One region of the Cellulomonas olei genome, then DNA from elsewhere that is predicted to be linked to it. Evidence: predicted binding sites of a transcription regulator. Region 1 holds the regulator's gene; each other region holds the start of a gene.
What was found. Region 1 encodes Rex, which represses fermentation and respiration genes when NADH is low (regulators of the CRP and FNR family bind a similar motif). Its sites were predicted from a motif close to CTTGTGAANNNNTTCACAAG; they were not measured.
Positions count from the first base shown of each region.

Region 2: a site for Rex is predicted at 1,987-2,006, ahead of adhE (bifunctional acetaldehyde-CoA/alcohol dehydrogenase). Genes of this name have one in related genera too.
Region 3: a site for Rex is predicted at 5,394-5,413, ahead of pflB (formate C-acetyltransferase). Genes of this name have one in related genera too.

Region 1 covers NZ_JBCLVN010000028.1:12,638-20,096, forward strand. The annotation lists gene AAHH18_RS10310 (MarR family winged helix-turn-helix transcriptional regulator) at 1-125, opposite strand, end outside; gene AAHH18_RS10315 (YceI family protein) at 290-844, shown strand; gene AAHH18_RS10320 (redox-sensing transcriptional repressor Rex) at 933-1,607, opposite strand; gene AAHH18_RS10325 (glutaredoxin family protein) at 1,617-1,922, opposite strand; gene AAHH18_RS10330 (HAD family hydrolase) at 1,957-2,784, shown strand; gene AAHH18_RS10335 (GNAT family N-acetyltransferase) at 2,781-3,341, shown strand; gene arfA (arabinosylfuranosidase ArfA) at 3,392-4,897, opposite strand; gene AAHH18_RS10345 (LacI family DNA-binding transcriptional regulator) at 4,991-6,001, opposite strand; gene AAHH18_RS10350 (carbohydrate ABC transporter permease) at 6,150-7,073, opposite strand; gene AAHH18_RS10355 (carbohydrate ABC transporter permease) at 7,063-7,459, opposite strand, start outside.
Region 2 covers NZ_JBCLVN010000036.1:19,482-26,940, reverse strand. The annotation lists gene adhE (bifunctional acetaldehyde-CoA/alcohol dehydrogenase) at 1-1,918, opposite strand, end outside; gene AAHH18_RS12015 (glycoside hydrolase family 65 protein) at 2,199-4,712, opposite strand; gene AAHH18_RS12010 (HAD family hydrolase) at 4,709-5,476, opposite strand; gene AAHH18_RS12005 (LacI family DNA-binding transcriptional regulator) at 5,505-6,635, opposite strand; gene AAHH18_RS12000 (AGE family epimerase/isomerase) at 6,843-7,459, shown strand, end outside.
Region 3 covers NZ_JBCLVN010000004.1:76,561-84,019, forward strand. The annotation lists gene AAHH18_RS01870 (LacI family DNA-binding transcriptional regulator) at 1-890, opposite strand, end outside; gene AAHH18_RS01875 (glycogen debranching N-terminal domain-containing protein) at 1,076-3,142, shown strand; gene dxs (1-deoxy-D-xylulose-5-phosphate synthase) at 3,274-5,172, shown strand; gene pflB (formate C-acetyltransferase) at 5,442-7,459, shown strand, end outside.

The DNA of each region.
Region 1 (7,459 bases):
ACGTCCATCAGCCGGGCCGTGCCGTCGCGGTACGCGCGCCAGGCCTGCTGCTCGTCCGCCGACAGCCAGCGGACGTCGTCGTGGGCGCGCGTCGCGCGCGTGGTCTGCTCCGTGGCGCTGCTCATCGCCGGTCCTCCTCCCGGGGCGTCCCCGGCGGGCTGCCGCGGTCGCACGGGCCCGCACTGTGACGTCGGTCGCTGATCGTCCCACAGGTGTTGCGCCCTCGTCCGCAGTGTAGTAGAAATCTCAACTAACCGCAGTTGACGCTTCAACCAATGCAGGAGGCACCATGTCCGTCACCACGCTGCCCACCGGTCTCACCGCCGGCACCTGGACCCTCGACCCCTCGCACACCGAGGCGTCCTTCACGGTCCGCCACGCGGGCATCTCCAAGGTCCGCGGCACCGTCGCGGTGACCTCCGGCGCGATCACCGTCGCCGAGGACCTCACGCTGTCCGCCGTGACCGCGACGCTCGACCCGACGACGATCAACACCAACGACGCCGGCCGCGACGGCCACCTCAAGAGCGCCGACTTCTTCGACGTCGAGACCTTCGGCGAGTGGACCTTCACCTCCACCGCCGTGCGCCCCGACGGCGACGACTACGTCGTCACCGGCGACCTGACCATCCACGGCGTGACGCAGTCCGTCGACCTGGCCGTCGAGTTCGGCGGCGCGGCCACCGACCCGTTCGGCAACCAGCGCGCCGGCTTCTCCGCCACCACGACGATCTCCCGCAAGGACTTCGGCATCACCTGGAACGCGGCCCTCGAGGCCGGCGGCGTCCTGGTGAGCGACAAGGTCGTCATCTCCCTCGAGGTCTCGGCCATCAAGCAGGCCTGACCTCCCCCTGGTCCACGAGGGCCCGGTCGCGCACCCCCTGCCGCGACCGGGCCCTCGTGCACGTCCGGGGTCCCGTGCGGTGCCGGGATCAGTCCGCCGCGACCGGCTCCGGCTCGGCGGCGGGAGCCGCGGCGGGACGACGGGCCCGCTGCCGCGCGTGGAACCCGAGGATCTGCAGCTCCGACCCCAGGTCCACCTCCCGCACGTCCACGCCGTCGGGCACCCGCACGGTGCGGGGCGCGAAGTTGAGGATGCCGGTGATGCCGGCCGCGACGAGCCGGTCGGTGGTCGCCTGGGCGGCGGAGCCCGGCGTCGCCACGACCGCGACGCTGGCCTCCGTCTCGTCGATGACGCGCTCCAGCTCGTCGACGTGCTGGACCACGTGGCCGCCGACGCGCGTCCCCACCAGGTCCGCGTGCGTGTCGAACAGGCCGACGAGCACGAACCCGCGGTCCGCGAACCCGGAGTACGTGGCGAGCGCGTGACCCAGGTTGCCGATGCCGACGATGACGAGCTGGCGCTCCTCGGCCATGCCGAGCGCGCCGGCGATCTGCTTGCGCAGGTGGTCGACCTCGTACCCCACGCCGCGGCGCCCGCCCGCCCCGAGGTAGGACAGGTCCTTGCGCAGCTGCGCGGGCGAGGCGCCCACCAGCTCCGCGAGCTGGTCGGACGAGGTGGTGGTCACGCCCTCCGAGGCGAGGCCACCCAGGGAGCGCAGGTATCCGGGGAGGCGGGCGACGGTGGTCGGCGGCAGGGCTCGCACCCCCCCAGGTTAGGCGGTCGGCGGCGCTGCCAGCGCGTCCCGCAGGCGGTCGGCGTCGATCTGCCAGTAGCCCACCCGCGCGCCGTCCACCTCGACCACCGGCACCAGCTCGCCGTGGACGTCCGCGAGGGACCGGCCGTCGGGCACCACGCCCCCGGCGTCGACGTCGACCTCGGCCCACGTCGCGCCGCGCTCGGCGGCCACGGCGGCGACCACCGCGCGGGCGTCGTCGCACAGGTGGCAGCCCGCGCGGACGTAGAGCACCACGCGCGCGGGGACGGGGCTGACGGGGACGAGAGGGCCGGTGGGCTGCACGGCACGAGCGTAGGCATCTGGCTACAGTGGCGGCGTGCCCGAGCCCTCCGAGCCCGACACCGGCGCCGCCGTGCAGCCGGGCCGGGTGGCCGCCTTCTTCGACGTCGACAACACGATCATCCGGGGCGCCAGCTCGTTCCACCTGGCGGTCGGCCTGTACCGGCGCGGGTTCTTCCGCAGCTCCGACATCGTGCGGTTCGCCGGGCACCAGGCGCGCTACCTCGCGTTCGGGGAGAACCGGCAGCAGATCGACGAGGTCCGGGAGCGGGCGCTCGAGATCATGCAGGGCCGGTCCGTGGCGGAGGTCGTCGCGATCGCGGAGGACATCTACGACGAGGTGCTGGCGCTGCGCATCTTCCCCGGCACCCAGCGGCTGCTCGACCAGCACCTGCGCGCCGGCCACCAGGTGTGGCTCGTGACCGCGACCCCCGTGGAGATCGCCGACCTCATCGCGCGGCGCCTGGGCGCCACCGGGGCGATCGGCACCGTGGCGGAGCACCGCGAGGGCTTCTACACCGGCCGCCTGGTCGGCGACCTGCTCCACGGCAAGGCGAAGGCGTCCGCGGTGCGCGCGCTCGCCGAGCGGGAGGGCGTGGACCTGTCGCAGTCGTTCGCGTACGGCGACTCCACCAACGACGTGCCGATCCTGTCCGAGGTCGGCTTCCCGTGCGCCATCAACCCCGACGGGCGGCTCCGGCGGCACGCGGCCGAGGTCGGCTGGCCGGTGCGGGAGTTCCGCGGCCGCCGCAACGCCACCCGGCGCGGCGTCGACGCGGCGACCGTCGCCGGGTCCGTGTGGGTGGTCGGGCTGGTCGTGCGCGCCGTCCGCCGCGCGCTGCGGGCCCGCTGGGCCGGCCGGTGAGCGCCGTCGGTCCGGCGCCGGACCGTCCCGGCGCGACCGTGCGCCGGGCCCGCCCGGACGAGGCCGCCGCGGTGGCCGGGCTCGCCGCCGCGACGTTCCCGCTCGCGTGCCCGCCGTCGTCCGCCCCGGCGGACCACGCCGCCTTCGTCGCGGCGCACCTGACGACCGCCCACTTCGCGGACCACCTGGCCGACCCGGCGCGCGACGTGCTCGTCGCGGACGACGACGGCGAGCTGGTCGGCTACACGCTGCTGGTGGCCGGCGAGCCGTACGCGCCGGAGGTCGCCGCCGTCGTCCCGCTGCGCCCGACGGTCGAGCTCAGCAAGTGCTACGTGCTGGCGGGCCGGCACGGCGGCGGCGTCGCCCGTGAGCTCATGGCCGCGAGCCTGGACGTCGCTCGCGCCCGGGGCGCCGCCGGCGTCTGGCTGGGCGTCAACGGGGAGAACCTGCGGGCGCAGGCGTTCTACCGGCGCTCCGGGTTCGTCGTCGTCGGGACGCGGACGTTCCAGGTCGGCGACCAGCGGCACGACGACCTGGTGCTGCACCGGCCGTTCTGACCGACGCGGGGCGCCGCCGGCGTGCCGGCCGCGCCCCGCGTCGTCCCGGCTCAGGCCAGGCGCACCACGTTCCACGACACCGGCGGCACCTGGACGGTGAGCCGGCCGCCGTCGACGGCCGCCGTCGCGTTGGGCCGCGGCGCGACGGACGTGTCGTCGTCCGCCGTCGCCACCCACGTGTGGTCGGGGTTCGACAGGCTCGTGGCCTCGACCACCTGCAGGCCGGGGATCGCGCGGGTGTCGACCTCCAGGGTCACGGTCTGCGTGGTCGAGCGGTTCACCGCGAACAGCGCGACGGCACCGGTGTCCGGGTCCCGCGTCGCGACGGCGTCGACCAGCGGCGCGTCCCCGAACTTCGCGGTCTCGTACGTCGGCGCCTCGACGGCCACCTGCAGCACGTCGCCCGCGGCGTACCGGGACGCCTGCGCGAACGGGTGGAACGTCGTCTGCCGCCACACGCGCCCGCCGGGCTCGGTCATGATCGGCGCGATCACGTTGACGAGCTGGGCGAGCGACGCGGAGTGCACGCGGTCGGTGTGCCGCAGCAGCGAGATCAGCAGGTTGCCGACCACGACGGCGTCCGCGACGTTGTACTTGTCCTCGAGCAGCACCGGGGCGACGGGCCAGTCGTCGCCCGAGGGCGGGACCGACTCCGCGCGCTTCTGGTACCAGACGTTCCACTCGTCGAACGAGATGTGGATCCGCTTGGACAGCTTCTTGTGCGCCCGCACGCCGTCCGCGACCGCGGTCACGGACTCGATGAAGTGGTCCATGTCCATCGCGGACGCCAGGAACGACCCGAGGTCGCCGTCCTCCTCGGCGTAGTACGCGTGGGCGCTGATGAGGTCGACCTCCTCGTAGGTCTCGCTCAGCACGATCTGCTCCCACTCGCCGAACGTCGGGATGCCGACGCCCGAGGACCCGCAGGCCACGAGGGTGAGGCCGGGGTCGACCATCCGCATGGCCCGCGCCGTCTCGGCGGCGAGCCGGCCGTACTCGAGGGCGGTCTTGTGGCCGACCTGCCAGGGGCCGTCCATCTCGTTGCCGAGGCACCACATGCGGATGCCGTACGGGTCGGGCGCGCCGTTCGCGCGGCGCTGGTCGGACAGCGCGGTGCCGCCCTTGACGTTGCAGTACTCCAGCAGGTCGAGCGCCTCCTGGACGCCGCGGGTGCCGAGGTTGACGGCCATCATCGCCTCGGTGCCGGAGGCCTTCGTCCAGCGCATGAACTCGTCGACGCCCACGAGGTTCGGCTCCGTGGAGTGCCACGCCAGGTCGAGCCGGCGGGGACGCTGCTCGCGCGGGCCGACGCCGTCCTCCCAGCGGTAGCCGGAGACGAAGTTGCCGCCGGGGTAGCGGACCGTGGAGACGCCGAGCTCGCGGGTGAGCTCGATGACGTCGCCGCGGAACCCGTCGGCGTCCGCGGTGGGGTGGCCCGGGTCGTGGATGCCCGTGTACACGCAGCGGCCCAGGTGCTCCACGAAGGCGCCGAAGGTGCCGCGGCGGACGGGACCGACGCGGAACGCGGGGTCGAGGGTGAGGGTGACGGTCGGCATGCGGCGCAGCTCCTTCGCTGACGTCTCTTCATCGTTGTACTACCCATCCTGCCGAGCCGGGACCCACCGCGTCAACCGGCGGCCCTGCCCGCGTCAGACGAGGGCGGCGGAGCCCGCCGTCGACTCCCGCACGACCAGCTCGAAGTCCGCCACGACCTGCACCGGCTCACCGGGCGCGGTGCCGGCGACGCGCGCCAGCAGCAGGTCCACGGCGGTCTGCGCGATCTGCTCGCGCCCCGGTGCGACGGACGTCAGGGCCGGGGACGCGAACGCCGCGTCGTCCACGTCGTCGAAGCCCACCACGGCCACGTCGTCCGGCACCGCGTACCCCTGCAGGCGCAGCTCGTGCAGGGCCCCCAGGGCCAGGGCGTCGTTCAGGCCGAACACGGCGTCGACCGCCACCCCCGAGTCCAGCACGCGGCGCATCGCCTCCGCACCGGTCGCCCGGTGCCACGTCCCCGCCTCCGCGACCAGCGCCGGGTCGTACGGCACGCCCGCCTCCGCCAGCGCCTCGCGGTAGCCGCGCAGGCGGAGCGCCGACGACCCCATGTCCTCGCCCTCGTGCGCGCCGACCACCGCGATGCGGCGGCGGCCCAGCCCCAGCAGGTGCCGGGTGGCGGCGCGGGCCGCCGCCACGTTGTCCATCGTCACGTGGTCGGCCGGCCCCCCGAAGATCCGCTCGCCGAGCAGCACGATCGGGACGTCGACCGCGAACTCGTCGTGGTCCTGCGGGCCCAGGGCCAGCGGGGAGAAGATCAGCCCGTCCGTGAGGTGCCGCCGCGGACCGTGCAGCACCTCGAGCTCGCGCTCCCGGCTGCCGCTGGTCTGCTCGATCAGCACGACCACGCCCCGCACGTCCGCCGCCCGGATCACGGAGTCCGCGAGCTCCGCGAAGTACGGCAGCCGCAGCTCCGGCACGGCCAGCCCGATCATCCCCGTGCGGCCCCGGCGCAGGCTCCGTGCCGTGAGGTTCACGCGGTAGCCGAGCTGCTCGATCGCCGCCTCGACCCGCGCGCGCGTCTCCGCCCGGATGTACGGGTACCCGTTGATGACGTTCGAGACGGTCTTGATGGACACGCCGGCCACCGCCGCGACGTCGTGCATCGTCGCGGCGCCCTGGCGCTTCCCGGCCACGTCCTGACCTCCCGTCCTGCCCGCCCGGCACCTCCCCGGCGCCGCGCGAGCCCAGCGTAGGGGCCCGCCGCGCGGCGGCCGGGTCGGGTGCGCGCGGCGGACCCGCCGGCGACCCGCGTCAGCGGCCCCCGAGCCCGGTCGTCGCGACCGCCTTGACGATCTGCCGCTGGAACAGCATGAACAGCAGGATCAGCGGCAGGGCGGCGATCACGGCCGACGCCATCGTCTGCGCGTAGATGGTGCCGTACGCGTTCTTCACCGTCGAGAGCCCGACGGGCAGGGTCATGAGGTCGGGGTTGTTCGTGACGATGAACGGCCACAGGAAGTTGTTCCACGCCCCGATGAACACGAAGATCGCGACCGCCGACACGATCGGCCGCGAGATCGGCAGCACGATCGACCAGAACGTCCGCCAGTGCCCGGCGCCGTCGACCCGGGCGGCGTCCTCGATCTCCTGCGGCACCTCCGCGAAGAACCTCGAGAAGATGTAGACCATCACCGGAGCGACGAGCTGCGGCAGGATCACGCCCTGGTACGTGTCGACCGCCCCCAGCGCCTCCATCTGCCGGAACAGCGGGACGATGAGGATCTGCCCCGGGACCGCGATCAGGGCGATCGTCGCCGCGAACAGCAGGTTCTTGCCGCGGAACCGCGTCCGGGCGAACCCGTACCCCGCGAGCGCGCACACCGCGACCGTCAGGACCGTCACCGACCCGGCGACCAGCAGGGTGTTGACCATCCAGCGCCCCACCTCGCCGCGCTCGAACACGGTCCGGTAGTTCTCGAGCGTGAAGCCGCCCTCCGGGAACCAGCGCAGGGGGACGGCCTGCGCCTGGGCCTCTGTCTTGAACGACGTGTCGACCGCCCACAGCAGCGGCAGCAGCCACGTCGCGGCCATCACCACCAGCAGCACCACCGCCAGGACCGTCGCGACCCGGCTGCGGCCCAGCACGAGGGCCCGGGTGCGCCGGTTCTCGTCCCGGCGCTCGGCGTACGCCCGGCGGAACCCCCCGGCCGGGGCGGAGATCGTCTCAGCGGCCACGGGCCTGCTCCTTCCGGCGGGCCGTGGTCAGCACCTGGAACCCCACGGCGACCACGATGATGAGGGCGAAGTAGATGTACGACATGGCCGAGGCGTAGCCCATGCGGTAGCCCGTGAAGCCGGTGTCGTAGATGTACTGCAGGATCGGGCGGGTCACGCCGTCCGGGCCGCTGCCGCCGTTGAAGGCGATGAACATCTGGTCGAAGACCTTCAGCGACGCCAGCACCTGCAGCACGGTGATCAGCACCGTCGTGGCCCGCAGCTGCGGCAGCGTGATCGACCACAGCCGGCGCCACGAGCCCGCGCCGTCCAGCGCCGCCGCCTCGTACATCTGGTCGGGGATCGCCTGCAGCGCCGACAGGTACAGCAGGAAGTTGAAGCCGACC
Region 2 (7,459 bases), on a different contig from region 1:
CGACCGTCGGGGTGAGCGCGTAGTCCGCCAGCGGGTACTTCTTGCCCGCGTCGGGGTCGGAGATGACCGCGAACGGCGTGACCTCCGCGCCGGTGCCCGAGGTGGTCGGGATGCAGACCAGCTTGGCCAGGTCGCCGAGCACCGGGAACTTGAAGGCGCGCTTGCGGACGTCGAAGAACTTCTGCTTGAGGTCGGAGAACACGATCTCCGGGTGCTCGTACAGCAGCCACATGACCTTGGCCGCGTCCATCGGCGAGCCGCCGCCGAGCGCGATGATCGTGTCGGGGCGGAAGTGCCGCATCTGCGCCGCGCCGGCCTGGACCGTCTTGACGCTGGGCTCCGGCTCCACCTGGTCGATGATCTGGACCGACACGTGGTTGCCGCGGCGGTTCAGGACGTCCAGGACGCGGTCGACGAACCCGAGGGTGGTCATCGTGGCGTCGGTGACGATGGTGACGCGCTCGACGTCGGCCATGTCGGTCAGGTAGCGGATGGCGTTCGGCTCGAAGTACGTCTTGGCCGGGACCTTGAACCACTGCAAGTTGTTGTTCCTCCGACCCACGCGCTTGACGTTGACGAGGTTGATCGCCGACACGTTGTTCGACACCGAGTTGTGGCCGTAGGAGCCGCAGCCGAGGGTGAGCGACGGGATGAAGGCGTTGTAGATGTCGCCGATGCCGCCGAGCGACGAGGGGGCGTTCGCGATGACGCGGATCGCCTTGACGCGGTTGCCGTACTCCTCGGTGAGCGCCTCGTCCTGGGTGTGGATCGCGGCGGAGTGGCCGAGGCCGTCGAACTCGACCATCTGCTCGGCGAGCTGGATGCCCTGCTCGGTGGAGGTGGCGCGCAGCACGGCGAGCACGGGGCAGAGCTTCTCGCGCGTCAGCGGCTCGTTCGGGCCGACGGAGCCGACCTCGGCGAGGATGATCGACGTCTCGGCGGGGACGGAGAAGCCGGCCTGCTCGGCGATCCACTGCGGGGACTTGCCGACGACGGTCGGGTTCAGCTTGGCGTCGGCGCAGTTCTTGCCCTTGGCCTCGACCCCGAAGATGAACTTCTCGAGGAGCGCCTTCTCCTTCTTGGTGGCGCGGTAGGCGTGCAGGACCGCGAACTCCGCGAGGGCGGCGTCGTAGATCTCGTCGTCCAGGATGACGGCCTGCTCGGAGGCGCAGATCATGCCGTTGTCGAACGACTTGGACAGCACCACGTCGTTGACGGCCCGCTTGAGCTTGGCGGTCTTCTCGATGTAGGCCGGGACGTTGCCCGCGCCGACGCCGAGGGCCGGCTTGCCGCAGGAGTACGCGGCGCGGACCATCGCGTTGCCGCCGGTCGCCAGGATGGTGGAGACGCCGGGGTGGTTCATCAGCAGGCCGGTGGCCTCCATCGAGGGGGTCTCGACCCACTGGATGCAGTTCTCGGGGGCGCCGGCGGCGATCGCCGCGTCCCGCACGACCCGCGCCGCGGCGACGGAGGACCTCTGGGCGTTCGGGTGGAACGCGAAGATGATCGGGTTGCGGGTCTTCAGCGCGATGAGCGACTTGAAGATCGCGGTGGACGTCGGGTTGGTCACCGGGGTCATCGCGCAGATGACGCCGACGGGCTCGGCGATCTCGGTGATGCCGTTGATCTCGTCGCGGCTGATGACGCCGACGGTCTTGAGCGACGCCATCGAGTTGGTGACGTGCTCGCAGGCGAAGATGTTCTTGACGGCCTTGTCCTCGAAGACGCCGCGGCCGGTCTCCTCGACCGCCAGCTCGGCGAGCTGGCCGTGCTGGTCGAGCGCGGCGACGGCGGCCTTCTTGACCAGCCGGTCGACGTCCTCCTGCGTGAAGCGGGCGTACTCCGCCAGCGCCTTGGTGGCGCCGGCGACCAGCTGGTCGATGGCGGCCGCGGTGTCGGTGCTCGTCGTGATGGTCACGGGGTTCTCCCGGGTGGTCCGATGAGGTGGGGGTGTAAGGGCTCCGTCGACCTCACGTGGACGACGATATCGAGAAAGAATTCACAAAGTCTGGGACCGGAGTCCCGGGGACCTAGGTCCGGCAGGTCCGCCACCCGCTCCGTGCTCACCCGGCGAGCCCGTGACCTGCGACGACGCGGCGCCGTGCGGCACGACGAGGCCCGCCGCCCCGGGGATCCGGGACGACGGGCCTGGTGGTCGGCGCGTGCGCGGGGCGTCGTGCGGCGCCCCGCGCGGCGGCTCAGTCGTGCGGCAGCGGCGGCGGCGTGACGACCGTCGGGTGGTCCGGCACGGTCGCCGTCATGAGCGTGCCGTCGGCGCGGCGCGTGCCCTCGATGTCGCGCACCGTCGGCGTGCCGATGAGGCGCGGCGCCGGGTCGAGGTGCACCACCACGGGGTCGCCCGCCGTGACCTTCACGTGCTCGCCGCGCACGACGAGGTCCGCGGTGTCGCCGTCCTCGACGGTCAGCCGCAGCTCGGTGTGCCGGACGTCGACGCGCACCCGGGTGCCGCGCAGCGTGATCCGGAACGTCAGCCCGTCCCAGACCTCCGGCAGCCGCGGGTCGAGCGACACGACGCCCTCGTGGTCGCGCATGCCGCCGAACCCGCACGCCAGCGCGCTCCACACGCCGCCGAGCGAGGCCACGTGCACGCCGTCGGACGTGTTGTGGTGCAGGTCCGCCAGGTCCACGTACAGCGCCGACGTGAAGTACCGCAGCGCGAGCTCCTGGTAGCCGACCTCGGAGGCCACGATCGACTGCACGACGGCCGACAGCGTGGAGTCGCCGGTGGTCAGCGGGTCGTAGTAGTCGAAGTCCGCCAGCTTCTCCTCCGGCGTGAACTGGTCGCCCTGCAGGAACAGGGCCAGCACCACGTCGGCCTGCTTGAGCACCTGGAACCGGTAGATCACCAGCGGGTGGTAGTAGAGCAGCAGCGGGCGCTTGGCCGGGTCGGTGTTCGCCAGGTCCCACAGCTCCTTCTCGAGGAACTGCGAGTCCTGCGGGTGGATGCCCAGGCGCTCGTCGAACGGGATGTGCATGCGCTCCGCGGCGTGCGCCCACTCGTCCAGCTCGTCCTGCGTGAGGCGCAGCCGGGCGGCCATCGCGGCGTGCTCCGCCGGGTGCTCGTGCGCGAGCCGCTCGACGGCCTCGACCGCCCCGCGCAGGTTCGCGCGGGCCATGACGTTGGTGAACAGGTTGTCGTTCACCACGGTCGTGTACTCGTCGGGCCCCGTGACGCCGTGGATGTGGAACGACGCGTCGCCGTTGGTCCCGCGCCAGAACCCGAGGTCCGCCCACATGCGCGCGGTCTCGACCAGGACGTCGACGGCCTCGCGCGCCAGGAACCCGTCGTCCCCGGTGGCGGCGACGTACTGCCGCACGGCGTGCGCGATGTCCGCGTCGATGTGGTACTGCGCGGTGCCCGCCGCGTAGTACGCCGACGCCTCCTCGCCGTTGATGGTGCGCCACGGGAACAGCGCGCCGTTCTGGTTGAGCTCGGCGGCCCGGCGGCGCGCCGCGTCCAGCATCGTGTAGCGGAACCGCAGCGCGTTGCGGGCCACGCGCGGGGAGGTGTAGCTGAGGAACGGCAGGACGTAGATCTCGGTGTCCCAGAAGTAGTGCCCGCTGTACCCCGAGCCGGTCAGGCCCTTCGCCGCGATGCCGCTGCCCTCGGCGCGCGCGGTGGCCTGCGCGAGCTGGAACAGGTTCCAGCGGATGGCCTGCTGCAGCTCGGGCTGGCCCGGCACCTCGACGTCCGAGCGCGCCCAGAACGCGTCGAGCCACGCGCGCTGGTCGGCGAACGCCTGCTCGACGCCGGCCTTGGCGGCGCGGTCCAGGGTGCGGCGGCACCGGTCCGCCAGCTCGCGCGCCGGCACGCCGCGCGACGAGTGGTACGTGACGACCTTGGTGATGCGGACGGTCTGGCCCCGCTTCGCGTCGACGCGGTAGACGTGCTTGGCCAGGTCCTCCTCGACGAGCGAGAGCTCCTCGACCTCGTTCTCCGTCTCGATGCTGTGGTCGGCCGCCACCGCGAGGGTCATGCCGGACGCCGCCGTGCGGTACGACAGCACGTAGCGGCCGTCGGACCCCCAGTGCGACCGCGGCTCCAGCACCCGCTCGCTGAGCGTCTCGGACTTGCGCGGGTCGAAGCCCTCGCCCATCGCGGCCGCGCGGACGTGGTACTCGTCCTGCCCGTCCTGCCGGTTGAGGATCTGGCTGCTCACCACCACGGGCGCGTCGGCGTCGAGCATCGTGAGCTCGTACGTCATGACGGCCAGGTGCCGCTCGGCGAACGACACCATGCGCCGGCTGCGCACCTGCACGCGCTTGCCCGACGGCGTCTGCCAGACCAGGTCCCGGTAGAGGACGCCGTCGCGGAAGTCGAGGGTCCGCTCGTACTCGTGCAGGTCGGCGACGGTGAGCAGCAGCGGCTCGTCGTCGACGTACAGGCGCAGGATCTTCGCGTCCGGCACGTTGACGATCGTCTGGCCGACCCGGGCGAAGCCGTACGCCTCCTCGGCGTGCCGGATCGGCCACGTCTCGTGGAAGCCGTTGATGAAGGTGCCGTGGCTGTGGCTGTCGCGGCCCTCCTCGACGTTCCCGCGCATGCCGAGGTAGCCGTTGCCCACCGCGAACAGGGTCTCGGTGCGGCCGAGGTCACGGGCGTCGTGCCGCGTCTCGCGCAGCCGCCACTCGTCCTTCGGGAACCGGTGCCGGTCGAGGGGGTCGGGGGTGAACAGGGAGGTGGGGTTCACGGCAGGGTGCTCTCGGGGTCGTCGGACGTGGTGACGAGCTCCGCGAGGTCGTCCACCACCAGGTCAGCCCCCTGCTCCAGCAGGACCGCGGCGCCCGCGCCCCGGTCCACGCCCACGACGAGCCCGAAGTCCCCGGCACGGCCGGAGGCGACGCCGGACTCGGCGTCCTCGACGACGACCGCGCGCTCGCGCGGCACGCCGAGCTGGTCCGCGGCGTACAGGTACGTCGCCGGTGCGGGCTTGCCCGCCAGGCCGCGCTCGGCCGCAACCAGCCCGTCCACCACGAGGGGGAACCGGTCGGTGAGGCCCGCCGCGGCCAGCACGGGCACCGCGTTGCGGCTGCTCGACACCACGGCGACGGCCCGGCCGTCCGCGATCAGCGCGTCCACGAGCCGCACCGAGCCGGGGTAGGGCGTCACGCCCTCCGACTCCAGCACCTGCGTGAACACGGCGTTCTTCCGGTTGCCGAGGCCGCAGACAGTCGCGGCGTCGGGGGAGTCGGCCGGGTCCCCCCACGGCAGCTCGATCCCGCGGGACGCCAGCAGCGACCGGACGCCCTCGTAGCGCGGCTTGCCGTCGATGTGCGCGAAGTAGTCGGCGTCGGTGTACGGCGCCGCGCCGCGCTCCTCCAGCAGCGGGGCGAACAGCCGCTCCCACGCGTGCATGTGCACGACGGCGGTCGGCGTCAGGACGCCGTCGAGGTCGAACAGGACGGCGTCGAGGCCGTCGAGGACCGCGGAGGGGCGGTCGGGGGCGGGTGCCACGGGCGGGTGCTCCAGGGTGCTCGGGGGTTCAGCGGGGGGCGGGGGTGACGGGGTCTGCGGGGGTCCTGCGGACGACGGGGACCGCGGGGACGGACCAGGCGCTGGACGCGCGGGCGACGAGCTCCGGGGCGACCGGGCCGGCCGGGGCCGGCGGGTGCCCGAGGTCGACGCCGAGCCGGTCCAGCACCTGCTCGACGAGGATCTGCGCCACCAGTGTGAGGGGTTGCCGGACGCTCGTCAGCCCGGGACGCGCGAGCGAGGCCAGGTCGGAGTCGTCGAAGCCCGTGACGGCCACGTCCCGGCCGGGGGTGGCGCCGGCGTCGGTCACCGCGTCCAGCACCCCGAGGGCCAGGACGTCGGAGGCGCACACGAACGCCGTCGGGGCCTCCCCGGGGCGGGCGAGCGACGCGGCGACCACCGCGGTGGCGGCGCCGGGGTCGTCGGCGGCCGCCGTCAGGTCCGGTCCGGGGTGCAGGCCGAGCCGGGCGGTCTCCGCGCGCCAGCCGGACCGCCGGGCGTCGCCGCCGGCGCCGTCCGCCGGCCAGCCGACGAACCCGACGCGGCGGTGGCCGCGGCCCGCCAGGTGCCGGACGGCGAGGGCCGTGCCGAGGGCGCCGTCGACGTCGACCCACGGGTGCGCCGCGTCGTCGTCGCCCCAGGGCCGCCCGTGCACCGCGAACGCCGCCCCCTGCCGGGCGAGCCAGGCGGGCCGGCGGTCACCGGGGTGGGTGTCCGCGACCACGACCGCGTCCACGTCGTGGCCCGCGAGCAGCTCGGCGTACGCGGCGATCTCGGCGTCGTCGTCGCCGTACGGGGCGTCGAAGGCCAGCAGCCGGTAGCCGTGCGGTCGCGCGGCGGCGACGAGCGCGTGCAGCAGCCGGTCGGGGTGGGCGGCCGTGCGGTGCGCGGTGGGCCCGACGCGGATGCCGATCAGCCCGGAGCGCCGCGAGGACAGCGCCCGCGCGGCCCGGTCCGGCACGTACCCGAGCAGGTCGACGGAGCGGCGGACGCGGGCCAGCGTGCCCGCGGACAGCCGGCCGGGGGCGTTGAGCGCGTTGGAGACCGTCTGCCGCGAGACGCCCGCGTGCTCCGCGACGGCGCGGATGGTGACGCGACCGGCCGGGTCCGCGTGCTGGCGCGGGGCGTCGGGCGTGTGCATGGGGTCCTCGGGGCGTCCGTGCGGCTGGTGCGGAGCGGGCGGAGGCGACGGAGCGCTTTGACCGGTCAAATCCTCCCGCCGCGCGCGCGACGCTGTCAAAGCGCCAGGACGACTCGGGCGAACCCGGCATCCCGCGCGCTGCCTGCGGGTTCGCGCGGCCGCGGCCGGCCTGCTGCCGCCGGCGCGGGTGTGACTAGGGTGACACCCATGACGTGGCTGACGACGCCCGCGCACGCCCGCTGGCTGGAGACCGAGACCGACCGCCTGCTCGCCTTCGGGAGGGCGTCCGTCGCGCCGTCCGGCGGGTTCCTGCGCCTGGACGACGTCGGGCGCCCGCTGCCCGGCCCGGTCGAGCTGTGGATCACCTGCCGGATGACGCACGTCTACGCCCTCGCGCACCTCATGGGACGGCCGGGGAACGCGGCGCTCGTCGACCACGGGCTCGCGGCGCTGGACGGCCTGTTCCGCGACGCCGAGCACGGCGGCTGGTACGCCGAGGTCGACGCCGACGGCACGCCCCGCGACACCGAGAAGGCGGCCTACCCGCACGCGTTCGTCGTGCTGGCCACGTCGTCGGCGGCCGCGGCCGGGCGTCCCGGCGCGGAGGCGCTGCTGCGCGAGGCCCTGGCGGTGTCCGAGCAGCGGTTCTGGGACGAGGAGGCCGGCATGGCCGTCGAGTCCTGGGACCGGACGTTCACGCACCTCGACGGGTACCGCGGCGTCAACGCCAACATGCACACCGTCGAGGCGTACCTGGCCGCGCACGGCGTGACCGGGCAGCGGGTGTGGCTCGACCGCGCCGTGCGGATCCTCACCCGCGTGGT
Region 3 (7,459 bases), on a different contig from region 1:
ACGGAGGTCAGGCCGACGGCGGCCGCCACGGGCGTGTCGTCGAACCCGACGACGGCGAGCGGGGTGTCGCGCGAGCGCGCGACCGTGAGCGCGCCGAGCGCGAGCGAGTCCGAGGCGCAGACGACCGCGGTGGGGGCGGCGTCGGCGAGCACGCGCTCGGTGGCCTGCGCGCCCGCGGCGACGCCGTCCGGGACCCGCGCGCGCAGCCGGCGCAGCAGCGAGCCGTCGTGACCGGCGTCCACCATGGCCGCCGCCCAGCCGGACGCGCGGTCCTCGCCGGTGTCGGAGCCGTCAGGCCAGCCGAGGTACGCGATGCGCTCGTGCCCGAGCCGGCGCAGGTGCTCGACGGCGGCCCGGGTGCCGGCGGCGCCGTCGACGTCGACCCACGGGTGGTCGTCGTGGGCCTGGCCGGGCGCCGTCCAGGGGCGGCCGAACGTCACGAACGGCACCTCGCGCTCGGCCAGCCAGGCGGCGCGCGCGTCGTCGCGGTGCGTGCTGGTGAGCACGAACGCGTCGAGGTCCGCCGTGTCGAGCAGCTCGCCGTACTGGGCGATCTCGCGCTCGTCGTCGGGGGCGGTGAACAGCATGACCCGGTAGCCGCGCGCCTGGGCGCTCTCGGTGAGCGCGTGCAGGAACCGGTCCAGCACGGCGCCGTTGATGCCGTCGCGCACCGGCTCCAGCCGCAGGCCCACGACGCGGGAGCGGCCGGTGCGCAGCTGGCGTGCGGCGGCGGACGGCCGGTAGCCGAGCTCGTCGATGGCGCTGCGCACGCGGTCGGTCGTCTCGGGCCGGACCAGGTGCGGCGCGTTGAGGACGTTCGACACGGTCTGGCGGGAGACGCCGGCGCGCTGCGCGACGCTCTCGAGCGTCGGCCTCGTCGTGCTGTCCATCCTGCGCTCCTTCGCGGGCCATATGATCGTTCCAAGTCGGATTGGAGCGATCAAACGATGGGCTCTAGAGTTGCCAGCGGCCCCGGGCGTGTCAAGCCGGGGCACGGTGACGCAGGGTCACGATCAGGTCTCGGCCCGCTCACGACCCGGCCCCCGCTCGACCCGGACGAACGACGAGGTACTCCATGGAGCTCCAGCCCCTTCTGCACGACCTGCTGGTCGCGGTGCACGCCCCGACGCAGGCGTGGTCCGACCGGGAAGGACAGATCGGCCTGGCCGGCGGTCGTGGTGCCCAGGGCGTCTACCACGGCGACGTCCGCGTGGTGTCCGGCGCCCGGCTCACCGTCTCGGGCTCCGTGCCGGAGGCGGTCGCGTCGGGGGCGGACGGGCCGGGGCGGGCGCGCGCCGTGCTGCTGCCGCGGACCGTGGACGGCCCCGGGGCGGACCCCACGGCCCGGCTGGAGAGACTGCGCGAGGTGTCGCCGGGCGCCGTGACCGAGACGCTGACGCTGAGCTGCTCGACGCCCGCGCCCGTCGCGGCACGGCTGGAGATCGTGGTCACGCCCGACGGCACGCCGATGGACCGCATCAAGTCCGGCGCCGCCGTCACCGCGCCGCCGGCGGCCGAGCCGGTCGCGGGCGGCGTGCGCTGGCGGGCCGACGACGAGGTGACCGCCGAGCTGGTCGCGCCGGGCGCCCGCGTCGAGGTCGCCGCGGACGGCACGGTCCGCCTGGCGTGGGACGTCGAGGCGACCACCGGCGCGCCGGCGACCGTGGGCTGGACCGTCACCGTCACCGACGCGGGCGGTGTGGTGACGGCGCCGCGCCGCGCGGAGCCGGAGTGGGCCCCGCTGCACGTCGAGGCGGCCGACCGCCGCCTGCCGGCGCTGCTCGACCAGGCGCTCGGCGACCTGGCGACGCTGCGGATGTCCGCGCGCTTCGCCCCCGACGACGTGTTCCTCGCCGCCGGTGCGCCGTGGTTCTTCACGCTGTTCGGGCGCGACTCGATCTGGGCCGCCCGGATGCTGCTGCCGCTCGGGACCGAGCTCGCGACGGGCACGCTGCGCACGCTCGCCGCGCTGCAGGGCACCACGACCGACCCGGCGACCGCCGAGCAGCCGGGCAAGATCCTGCACGAGGTCCGGCGCGCCGAGCTGTCGATGCCCGGCGAGGGCACCGTGCTGCCCCCCGTCTACTACGGCACGGTGGACGCGACCCCGCTGTGGGTGTGCCTGCTGCACGACGCCTGGCGCTGGGGGATGCCGGACGCCGAGGTCGAGGCGCTGCTGCCCGCGCTGGAGCGGGCCCTCACCTGGATGTCGGACCACGGCGACTCCGACGGCGACGGGTTCCTCGAGTACGCGGACGAGACCGGGCACGGGCTGGCGAACCAGGGCTGGAAGGACTCGGGGGACTCCGTGCAGTGGCGCACGGGCGAGCTCGCGACCGGGCCGATCGCCCTGGCCGAGGTGCAGGGGTACGCGCACGAGGCGGCGCTGGCGGGCGCGGCGCTGCTCGACGCGTTCGGGAGGCCGGGGGCGGCCCGCTGGCGCGCCTGGGCCGCGGGGCTGGCCGACCGGTTCCGGGCGTCGTTCTGGACCGCGGACGAGCGGGGGCGCTACCCGGGCATCGCGCTCGACGCGGACAAGCGGGTCGTCGACACGGTCACCTCGAACATCGGGCACCTGCTCGGGACCGGGATCCTCACCGCCGAGGAGGAGGCGCTGGTCGCGGCGCGGCTCACCGGGCCGGACATGGACTCCGGGTACGGGTTGCGCACCATGTCGACGGACTCCGCCGGCTACTGGCCGCTGCGCTACCACGGAGGAGCGGTGTGGCCGCACGACACGGCGATCGTCGTGCAGGGGCTCGCCCGCGCCGGGCACGCCCGCGAGGCCGCCGCGCTCGCGGAGGGCCTGCTGGCCGCCGCCCAGGGCTTCGACGACCGGCTGCCCGAGCTGTACGGCGGCGACCCGCGCGGCACCGTCCCGCAGGTCGTCCCGTACCCGGCCGCGTGCCGGCCCCAGGCGTGGTCCGCGGCCGCCGCGGTGTCCGTGCTGGGCGCCGCCCTCGGGCTGCGGCCCGACGTCCCGGGCGGGCGGCTCGACGTGCGGCCGCCCGCGCCCGCGCCGCTGGGTGCCGTGGCCGTGGAGGGGCTCCGCCTGGCCGGGCGGCCGCTCGCCGTGCGGGTCGGCGCGGACGGCCGGGCCGAGGTCGCGACCGACGCGCCGGTGGAGGTCCGCACGGCCTGAGCCGGCGCCGGGGCCGGGCCGGCGACGGGCGCGGCGCGGGGGCGGCCGCGGGCCGCGGGGGCGTCGTATCGTGGACCCCTCGTGCCCGCGGACCCCCCTGCGCGGCACGACGGCGACGGGGCGGTGGACGGATGGGACTGCTGGACCGGATCGACTCGCCCGCGGACGTGCGCGACCTGAGCCACCCGCAGCTGCGCACGCTCAGCGCCGAGATCCGCGCGTTCCTGGTCGACCAGGTGTCGCGGACCGGCGGGCACCTCGGCCCGAACCTCGGCGTCGTCGAGCTCACGCTGGCGCTGCACCGCGTGTTCGACTCGCCGCGGGACACCCTGGTGTTCGACACCGGGCACCAGGCGTACGTCCACAAGCTGCTGACCGGCCGGCGCGACTTCGGCCGGCTGCGCCACCGCGGCGGGCTGTCGGGCTACCCGAGCCGCGCGGAGTCCGAGCACGACGTCGTCGAGAACTCGCACGCGTCCACGGCGCTGTCCTGGGCGGACGGCATCGCGCGGGCCGACGCGCTCGCCGGGCGCGACGACCGGCACGTGGTCGCGGTGATCGGCGACGGCGCCCTCACGGGCGGCATGGCCTGGGAGGCGCTCAACAACATCGCGGACGGCACGGACCGCCGGCTCGTGGTCGTGGTGAACGACAACGGCCGCTCGTACGCGCCGACCATCGGCGGCCTGGCCCTGCACCTGGACGCCCTGCGCACCACCCGCGGGTACGAGACCGTCCTGTCCTGGGGCAAGCGCACCCTCAAGCGCTCCGGGCCGCCCGGGCGGCTCGCGTACGACGCCCTGCACGGCCTGAAGAAGGGCATCAAGGACGTCGTCGCGCCGCAGGGCATGTTCGAGGACCTCGGCCTCAAGTACATCGGCCCCGTCGACGGGCACGACGTCGCGGACGTCGAGTTCGCGCTCCAGCGCGCGCGGGCGTTCGGCGGCCCCGTCATCGTGCACGTCATCACGGAGAAGGGCCGCGGCTACAGCCCCGCCGAGCAGGACGTGGCGGACCGGTTCCACGCGGTCGGGCAGATCCACCCGGAGACCGGCCTGCCGGTGGCGCCGTCGCGGTTCGGCTGGACGGGCGTGTTCGCGGACGAGGTGGTGCGGATCGGGCGCCGGCGCCCCGACGTGGTCGCCCTGACCGCCGCGATGCTCAACCCGGTCGGCCTCGCGCCGTTCGCGGCCGAGTTCCCGGACCGGACGTTCGACGTGGGCATCGCCGAGCAGCACGCCGTCACGACCGCCGCGGGGATGGCCTACGCGGGCCTGCACCCCGTGGTCGCGGTGTACGCCACGTTCCTCAACCGGGCGTTCGACCAGGTGCTCATGGACGTCGCGCTGCACCGCGCCGGCGTGACGTTCGTGCTCGACCGCGCGGGGCTCACCGGGGACGACGGCGCCAGCCACAACGGCATGTGGGACCTGGCGGTGCTCGGCGTCGTGCCGGGGCTGCGCCTGGCCGCGCCGCGCGACGGCGACACGCTGCGGGCCGCCCTGCGCGCCGCCGTGGACGTGGACGACGCCCCCACGGTCGTGCGGTACCCGAAGGGCGCGCTGCCGGACCCGCTGCCGGCGGTCGACGAGGTGGACGGGGTGGACGTGCTCGCCCGCCACGGCGGCACCGCGGACCCGGCCGTGCCGGGCGAGCAGCGGTCCGTCCTGGTGTGCGCCGTCGGGGCGATGGCTCCCACCGCGCTCGCGCTCGGCGAGCTGCTGGCCGCCCACGGGCTGCGGGCGACCGTGGTCGACCCGCGGTGGGTCCTGCCCGTGCCGGCCGCCCTGGTCAAGCTGGTGGGGGAGCACGACCACGCGGTCACCCTGGAGGACGGCGTCCGCGAGGGCGGCATCGGCTCGGCGCTCGCGCTGCGCACCCGGGACGCCGGCATCGGCACGCCCGTGCAGGCGTTCGGCGTCCCGCGCCGGTTCCTCGAGCACGCGTCCCGCGACGAGCTCCTGACGTCCCTGCGCCTCACGGCCCCGGACATCGCGCGGGACGTCCTCGCGGCCCTCGCCACCCCCTGACCGCTCCCCGCGCTGCGTCGAGGTTGCAGCAGGTGCGGGGTTCCCGCGCGCGAACCCCGCACCTGCTGCAACCTCGTCGGGCGGCACGCGCGCGCGGGGCCGGGAACGGGTGACGTGACAGGGCCGGGTGCGTCGCGCGCGCGCCCACGTGAGCACCGTCACGTCCGTGTTCCCGCTGGTCGGGCGCGGGTTGGGACCTCGGTCCCAAGACATCCCATGACCTCGTGAATAGCGTCACGAGTACGACGTCCTCAGCGAGGGAGCATCACATGTCCACCACCGCAGTACCCCAGTCCGGCACCGACGCCACCGCGGGTGCCTGGAGCGGTTTCGTCACCGGACCCTGGTGTGACGGGATCGATGTCCGCGACTTCATCCAGCGCAACTACACCCCGTACACGGGCGACTCGGCGTTCCTCGCCGGCCCGACGGAGCGCACCACGGGCATCTGGGCGAAGCTCAGCGCGATGTTCCCGGAGGAGCGCGCCAAGGGCGTGTACGACATCGACAACCACACCCCGTCGACCATCGTGTCCCACGCGCCGGGCTACATCGACCAGGACAACGAGCTCATCGTCGGCCTGCAGACCGACGCCCCGCTGAAGCGCGCCATGATCCCCAACGGCGGGTGGCGCATGGTCGAGAAGTCGCTCGAGACCTACGGCTACGAGGTCGACGCCGAGGTCGCCAAGATCTTCACGACGTACCGCAAGACGCACAACGACGGCGTGTTCGACGTCTACCCGCCGAACGTCCGCGCGGCCCGCTCCTCGCACATCATCACCGGACTGCCGGACGCCTACGGCCGCGGCCGGATCATCGGCGACTACCGCCGCGTCGCGCTCTACGGCATCGACGCGCTGATCGAGGGCAAGCGCCTCGAGCGGCACGAGATGGACATGGAGCCGTCGGTCGAGGACATCATCCGCGACCGCGAGGAGAACGCGGAGCAGATCCGCGCGCTCGTCGAGCTCAAGCAGATGGCCGCCTCCTACGGCTACGACATCTCCAAGCCGGCCACCGACGCCCGCGAGGCCGTGCAGTGGCTGTACTTCGCCTACCTCGGCGCCGTCAAGGAGCAGAACGGCGCGGCCATGTCGCTGGGCCGGGTCTCGACCTTCCTCGACGTCTACCTCCAGCGCGACCTCGCCTCCGGTGCGATCACCGAGGAGTTCGCGCAGGAGCTCATCGACGACTTCGTCATCAAGCTGCGCATCGTGCGGTTCCTGCGCACCCCCGAGTACGACTCGCTGTTCTCCGGCGACCCGACCTGGGTCACCGAGTCCATCGGCGGCATCGGCGAGGACGGCCGGCCGCTGGTCACCAAGTCGTCGTTCCGGTTCCTGCAGACGCTCTACAACATCGGCCCGGCCCCGGAGCCGAACCTGACCGTGCTGTGGAGCAACCGGCTGCCCGAGGGCTTCAAGAAGTTCTGCGCGCAGGTCTCGATCGACACCTCGGCGATCCAGTACGAGTCCGACGAGCTCATCCGCACCTCCTGGGGCGACGACGCCGCCATCGCGTGCTGCGTCTCCCCGATGCGGGTCGGCAAGCAGATGCAGTTCTTCGGCGCCCGCGTCAACATCGCCAAGGCGCTGCTGTACGCGATCAACGGCGGCCGCGACGAGGTCTCCGGCAAGCAGGTCGCGCCGGTCAGCGCCCCGGTCGAGGGCGACGTGCTGGACTACGACGACGTCGCGGCGAAGTACGACAAGCTGCTCGACTGGCTGGCCGAGACCTACGTCGACGCGCTCAACTGCGTGCACTACATGCACGACAAGTACGCGTACGAGCGCCTCGAGATGGCCCTGCACGACCGGACGATCCTGCGGACCATGGCGTGCGGCATCGCCGGCCTGTCGGTCGTCGCGGACTCGCTGTCGGCCATCAAGTACGCCAAGGTCACGCCGGTGCGGGACGAGGACGGCCTGGTGACGGACTACGTCATCGAGGGCGACTACCCGAAGTACGGCAACGACGACGACCGCGCGGACGACATCGCCGTGGGCATCACCAAGGCCTTCATGGAGAAGATCCGCCACCACAAGACGTACCGGAACGCCCTGCACACCCAGTCGGTGCTGACCATCACGTCGAACGTCGTCTACGGCAAGGCCACGGGCAACACCCCCGACGGCCGCCGCGCCGGCGAGCCGTTCGCCCCGGGCGCCAACCCGATGAACGGGCGCGACTCGCACGGCATGCTCGCCTCCGCGATGTCGGTCGCGAAGCTGCCGTACTCCGAGGCGATGGACGGCATCTCGCTCACCTCGACGGTCGTGCCCTC